DNA from 3 places in the Candidatus Thiodiazotropha sp. AKAK3 genome. Region 2 is predicted to be linked to each of the others. Evidence: predicted binding sites of a transcription regulator. Region 2 holds the regulator's gene; each other region holds the start of a gene.
What was found. The regulator FNR, encoded in region 2, switches genes on or off when oxygen is low (the NO sensors DNR and NnrR bind a similar motif). The targets are predictions, from matches to a motif close to TTGATNTANATCAA.
Positions count from the first base shown of each region.

Region 1 (2,273 bases), on a different contig from region 2:
CAAAATCAGCTAATGCACTATAAAGTAATCCCCGTAACCCCTTTCCAACAAAACTGCACAATATTCTGGTGCGAAAACACGCGATCTGCTGCGATCATCGATCCAGGCGGGGATAGTGAGCTGATCATTGAGCAACTTAACGATCTCGAGCTGAAACCTGAAATGATCCTGCTCACCCATGGACACCTTGACCATGCCGGTGGCGCAGTGGAGCTGGCTGAAAGACTAGAGGTACCAATCATCGGCCCCAATCAGGAAGATGCCTTCTGGCTCGAAAATATGCAGCAACAAGCCAGTATGTTCGGCTTTGGGGATGCCAGGAATTGTACCCCGGACAAATGGCTGGAACAGGGCGATGAGGTAACAATCGGTGATGAGAGACTGGAGGTGATCCACTGCCCAGGCCATACACCCGGCCATGTCATCTTTTTTCACCGCGACAGCCGGCTGGCTCAGGTGGGTGACGTACTTTTCAAGGGCTCTATAGGCAGAACAGATTTTCCACGGGGCGACCACAACACCCTACTGCGCTCTATAAAAGAGCGGTTGTGGCCTCTGGGGGATGATGTGCGATTCATACCAGGCCATGGACCAGATTCCACATTTGGCGAAGAGCGCCAGACCAACCCCTTCGTCGCCGACGGATTATAGTAAGTTGGGTGAAACCCTGCCGTACCATCCAACTCCACTTTAGCCACCCATCTGCTCGAGACAAACAGACTGACTGGTGCGGCAAGGCCGCACCCATTCTCTTCGAATAGACTATTCGCAGCTCAATTTCTCCGACAGTTGATCCAAGTCAACTCTTACCCTTGAAAACACAACATATAGTGCTTCAATTAGTTGTTACTAACAATATGTTGAGTTAAATCAATAACAATGGGAGGAGAACCCAAGATGTCAGCCACCCTGTCTCGACAGCCACTATCTACGCCCACCAGGATTTTCAAACGTGATGGCAGTAAGGCTGATTTCGATCCGCTCAAGATCCACAACGCCATCCTCATGGCCGGTGAGGCCAGTGGGGAGTTCGACAATGACGAGGCAGAGCTGCTTACCGCTCATGTAATCAAAGTGCTCACCCACACCGGGTATCGGGAGAGAACCCCCAGTATTGAACGCATCCAGGATGTGGTTGAACAGGTGTTGATCAGCGCCAACCATCTGCAAACCGCCCGAGCTTATATTGTCTATCGGGAGCAGCACAAAAAGCTGCGTCAGGATCGCCGTACGCTACTGGATGTCGCGGACTCGGTGAATGAGTATCTACAGCGATCGGACTGGCGAGTCACAGCCAATGCCAACCAAGGCTACTCCTTGGGCGGACTGATATTAAATGCCTCCGGTAAGATGATTGCCAACTATTGGCTCAACCATGTCTACCCACCGGAGATCGGTGAAGCCCATCGAGAAGGGGCACTGCATATCCATGACCTGGATATGCTGGCTGGGTATTGTGCAGGATGGTCCCTGCGGGCCTTATTGCATGAGGGACTGAATGGTGTACCAGGAAAGGTTGAGTCCTCCCCCCCAAAACATATCTCCAGCGCCATAGGCCAGATTGTTAACTTTCTCGGCACCTTACAAAATGAGTGGGCCGGTGCTCAGGCATTCAGTTCATTTGATACCTATATGGCCCCTTTTGTAAGAAAGGATCAACTCGACTACAGCCAGGTAAAACAGGCAATTCAGGAACTGATATATAACCTCAATGTACCCTCTCGCTGGGGCACCCAAACACCCTTCACCAACCTCACCTTTGACTGGGTCTGCCCGGAGGATCTGCGTCAGCAGGTTCCACTGATCGGTGGCATCGAAATGCCCTTCTGTTATGGCGAACTGCAGGCTGAAATGGATCTCATCAATCGCGCCTATATCGAAGTAATGACAACAGGGGACGCCAAAGGCAGAGTATTCACTTTTCCGATTCCAACCTACAACATCACACCGGACTTTCCCTGGGAGAGTGAAAACGCCACAAGACTGTTTAAGATGACCGCGAAATATGGACTACCCTATTTCCAGAATTTTCTTAATTCGGAACTTAGCCCGAATATGGTCAGATCGATGTGCTGCCGCCTGCAACTCGACCTGCGCGAACTATTAAAACGGGGCAACGGTCTATTTGGTTCAGCTGAGCAAACCGGCTCTCTTGGTGTGGTGACACTTAACTGCGCCCGCCTGGGATTTCAATTTACAGAGAACGAAACAGCCTTACTGAAACGCACTGACGAACTACTTAGACTGGCTCGCAATAGCCTGGAAATAAAAAG
Region 1 is NZ_JBSYOQ010000065.1:28,477-30,749, forward strand. It holds gene AC4IE7_RS16785 (thioredoxin family protein) at 1-13, shown strand, start outside; gene AC4IE7_RS16790 (MBL fold metallo-hydrolase) at 13-651, shown strand; gene AC4IE7_RS16795 (ribonucleoside triphosphate reductase) at 898-2,273, shown strand, end outside.
Region 1: the regulator FNR is predicted to act here: its motif matches at 790-803, upstream of AC4IE7_RS16795 (ribonucleoside triphosphate reductase).

Region 2 (2,273 bases):
AGACAAGATTGCCATGAAATCGTCTCCATACGGGGCTCAATAATTCGATTGATTATAACTGACCAGGGTCTATAATCGATTGGCGTGTTACGCAAATAACAACTACTGAGGCAAGTAGAACTTTACCCTACAGTCTGCCCCGTAACATGACAGACTTGGCGTGAAGTCCTTAACCATTGCATGATGGAGGCTGTAAGGCCGCTTTTCTACATCACCGATGTAGTATGAAAACAATCATTTGAGAGGAAGAAAGCATGACTAAATTTGCTAAAGTTCTGAGCATCGCGGCACTCGTAGCTGTGTCTACCAGTGCATCTGCCTGGTGGGGCAACGGCCCATGGGGCGGCAACCGTGGTTATAACAACGACGGCTACGGTGACGGCTATGGTGATGGCTCTGGTGATTTCAGCTTTGGCATGAGCGGCAACGCCCGTGGTTCTGGCTATGGTCGTGGTAATAACTACTACCGTGGCTACAACAATGGCTATGGTCCTTATGGCTACGGCGCTCCTTATGGCTACGGCGGCGCTCCTTATGGCGCACCATATGGTGGTGCTCCTTATGGCTATCCAGCACCTCCTGCAGCTGCACCCGCTCCTGCTCCGGCTCAATAATCAGGCCGATCAATAGCAGAAAAGCCGGCCTTCAGGCCGGTTTTTTTATTCGGCGACAGACTAAAAATCAATGATCCAAAGTAATAAAAACAGTAAAACCACTTGATCCACATCAAGAATTTCTGGAAAAATAGCTCGAATTGCCAGCCCACCAACAATTAAACATGGACGAAATAGGGTAGATTGGGAGACATTAAGCTGTATCAGCCTGGCATATGCGCCTGGTAAAGCAGCTTTTAATGTTTTTATTTGGCAAAACCGCCTCTGAGCAAAGCTAAATTCAGGGTGAGAGAGGACAATTCAAGGGTAAGAAATGCCTTAAACACTAACTGGGTGCACAATACATTGCCTATATAGCACCTGCCATGCTGGAGCGATTACTTGACTAGTAGAAAAGTCGTATCATTTGAAAACATCAAGGTCGCCTGTAAAAACTGCAGCCTTGCCACCCTATGTCTCCCCATGGGGCTGACTCCGGACGATGTCGAACGCCTCGATGGCATCATCAAGCGAGGCCGCCCCTACCATCGAGGAGATCATCTCTACCGCGGGGCAGACAAGTTTCATAGCTTACGGGTTATAACAAGCGGTTCGGTCAAGACCTACAGCCCAAATGAGGATGGTGGAGAACAGGTATTGGGATTTCATCTTCCCGGCGAACTTATTGGCCTGGATGCAATCCAGGACGATAGCCACACCTGCTCAGCCATCGCCCTTGAGACTACAGCGGTATGTGAAATCCCATTCTCCCAGCTGGAATCTCTGAGCTGCATAATGCCCAGTCTGCAACACCAGATGTATCGCCTGCTCAGTCGGGAGATAGGTCAGGAGACGGAAATGTTGACGCTACTGGGTAAAAAGAGTGCCGAGGAGCGCTTAGCAACCTTCCTACTCAGCTTCTCAGAACGATTCAAACAACGGGGTTTTTCTGCCAGCGACTTCTTTCTCAGTATGTCACGCCATGAAATCGGTAACTACCTCGGTTTAGCAGTCGAGACCGTGAGTAGACTCTTTACCAGGTTTCAGGATGAAAACCTGCTTCGAGTAGAGCGGAAACATGTACAGTTACTCGACATACCGAGGTTGTATGACATCGTGCAAGGCTGCGATAGCGCCAAGTCCACACAATCCAGAGGTTAAATCCAGACTTAAGGGCACAAGCAATTATTAGAGACGCCCTTAACTGTTAAGCCAAACGCACCTTTCGCCCATCTCCTCAAGTTGACGCTCATGGGCTTCAATCTCTTCAGCGCCGGCAACAACCACTTTGAGAGGGGGACGGCCGGCTGACAGTCGGCGGATATTATCAACCGATTGCTCATCACCATCCTGCTGCCCAAGATCGTCATCCAAAACCAGCGCCGTCTGTCCACCGGTCATCATCAAATAGACATCGGCGAGTATTTCAGCATCCAGTAACGCCCCATGCAGCTCACGATGGGAGTTATCGATATCATAGCGTCTGCATAATGCATCAAGGCTGTTTCTCTGCCCTGGATGCATCTTCTTTGCCATGATCAGCGTATCGGTAACAGCACACAGTGCATCGATGCGCTGCGGGTTTTCCATCAACCTCAATTCATGATCAAGGAATCCGACATCGAATGGTGCATTGTGGATAATCAATTCAGCACCACGCACATATTCGATGAAGTCAGT
Region 2 is NZ_JBSYOQ010000077.1:209,605-211,877, forward strand. It holds gene AC4IE7_RS21235 (sulfur globule family protein) at 255-614, shown strand; gene fnr (fumarate/nitrate reduction transcriptional regulator Fnr) at 996-1,754, shown strand; gene dnaQ (DNA polymerase III subunit epsilon) at 1,794-2,273, opposite strand, start outside.

Region 3 (2,273 bases), on a different contig from region 2:
ATGGATCGGCTTGCTATCACGTCCGTTGGGACTGAACGATACATTGTTACAAAAGGTGCAGCCTCCGCGACCTTTGCTACCATCTCTGTTGGGGCAGGTGAAGGCTGTGTCTAAAGCTATTTTATGTACACGCTCGCCATATTTCTTGAGCAAGTATTGCCCAAAAGTTGGAACATGATCGGCCAGAGTGGTCATCGGGCTTAACCCACGACATCGAGTTCGCGACGGCGGAATTTAACCTTTAACTGTCTGGCGATTCCTTCACAGGATTCAATATCGACACCTTCCAGGCCATCAATTGCTGTTGCTGTCACATCGGATATATAGTCAGGCGCCCGACTGAGAAAAGCCATCATCGCCTGGTAGGAGCCCGGCAGATTGGGTCGACAGTGCTGATCGTAAATCTCGCTATTCTGGGCATTCAGGGAAATCGATAGGGCGTCAACGCACTCAGCCAGCTCTGGTAACGTGTCGTGCTTGTGCACCAGATTGCATAAGCCATCTGTATTCACACGAACCCGACCACCATGCTTTTTAATGTGGCGGGCCACTTCCAGCAATACGTTGAGCCTGAGCGTAGGTTCACCATAACCGCAAAAGACAATTTCATCATACTTCGAAGGATCATCGATTGAGGCGATAACCTCTTCGGCTGTAGGGCGGTGATCCAGAGTTAGGTCATACCCTTTTACCGTCATATCCCCTAGTGTTTTTGGACAAAAGGCACATTCCAGCGTGCAGCGGTCGGTAATGCTGAGATAGAGGTTTTTTTCAATTTGATAGCTGATCTGCTGTGGCACGGTTTCCCCATGGGCATTGACTAGGAGAGGGTATCCTAGCGTTTGAAATGGTGGAAGCAATGACTTTGGTCAAAACATTTGATGAGTTCTAAAAGCGTGAATTATTCAGCGATAATAGTGATTCTTCTATGGTGTGCTCATAGTTTTCATTACCTTCTGACATATCGCCTTGAAATTCTCGAACTGTTGCCGTGTTACACCAGGGCCACTCAAGCCGTTGTCAGCATAAAATAACCCCACCGGCTTGTTGCGAATAAAGATCGACATCGAGATAAATCCACTCGTGTTGATCTGCTCTTTTGCCTCTGGAGGAATCATGGCCAGATATTTTTCAGCATTACCCTTATTGAGAGATATTGCTTGAGGTTTATTAAGTAATATTTTGAATAAACTTGGGTTTTTAAAGTCTAGCGCGAAGTCTTTCAGGGAGAGTTGTTGCTCTGACTCGATGACAAGGCGTGACCTGAGCATCTTTCGGTCGGGGCTGAGCATGGCAAACATTGTACGACTCAAACCCAGATCCTGATGCATCTGCTCAAGCGCACTACTGAGCATATCTTGTAGAGGATTACTCTTTTTTGGCGGCGGTGGATTAGCGGCCTTGGGGGGTACGGGGGTGGGTCTCTTCTCGCTGGCTACCTTTTTCGCTGGTGCCGCTTTAGCGGTCTCAGGCTGGGTTTTCTTGACCGGTTTCTCATCACCGCAGATGATGAAAAAGGCAGGCAGTGGCAGGGGTAGCGCCTGAAGAGTTCGAGCTGTCTCTGCTGCAAGTTTATGCAGTCTGGAGATGGCCTGTTCCTGGGGAATTTCAAGAAATTCAGCCAACAGCTCTAAATCCGCCACTGTTTTCTTACTACTCCAGCCCAGAGTGGTTTCCCGCGCCAGGGTAGAAGCCAGCATTACCGTGAGTGGTTTAGGTTGAAAGCTGTTGGCGCTGCCTTGTGCATCCCTGATTAGGTCAGGCAGTTGCCAGCGTTCACTTAATTTGATGTTGAGTGTTTCAAAGGTAAAGCCCAATTCAGCCTGAGCAACACTCTCTCGATCATCACCGGCCTCAATTTTTTTCTGAATCCTGATCATGGTGTCCGGTGCGTCAGACCAGATGGCCATTTCACCGATATCATGCAGCAGAGCAGCTGTATAAAGTGTATCGCCATCAGATTGGTTTCGGAACTCTGACAGGCCTCGCGCATAACAGGCGGCATGGACAGCTCGGCTGTAACAGTCGATGAGTCCTCTTCTCGGTGGGCCTTTCAGCTTATCTTCCAGGCAGGGGAGGATTTTGCTGGCTTTTTCAATCAGTGCCATTCCCAGCATTGGAATAGCCAATGAAATTCTGGTGATTGCTTCCTTCGGCTGATTGGATGGATTACTCAACTGCTGCAGGACATACAAACTGAACCCCGGGTCACGGGAGATAACTTCAGCGAGCCGGGAGTGGTTGACGCTCGTTTTTTTATCGAGTAAATCCCT
Region 3 is NZ_JBSYOQ010000071.1:144,144-146,416, forward strand. It holds gene mnmL (tRNA modification radical SAM protein MnmL/YtqA) at 1-195, opposite strand, end outside; gene AC4IE7_RS19245 (TatD family nuclease-associated radical SAM protein) at 201-800, opposite strand; gene AC4IE7_RS19250 (HDOD domain-containing protein) at 927-2,273, opposite strand, start outside.
Region 3: the regulator FNR is predicted to act here: its motif matches at 860-873, upstream of AC4IE7_RS19245 (TatD family nuclease-associated radical SAM protein).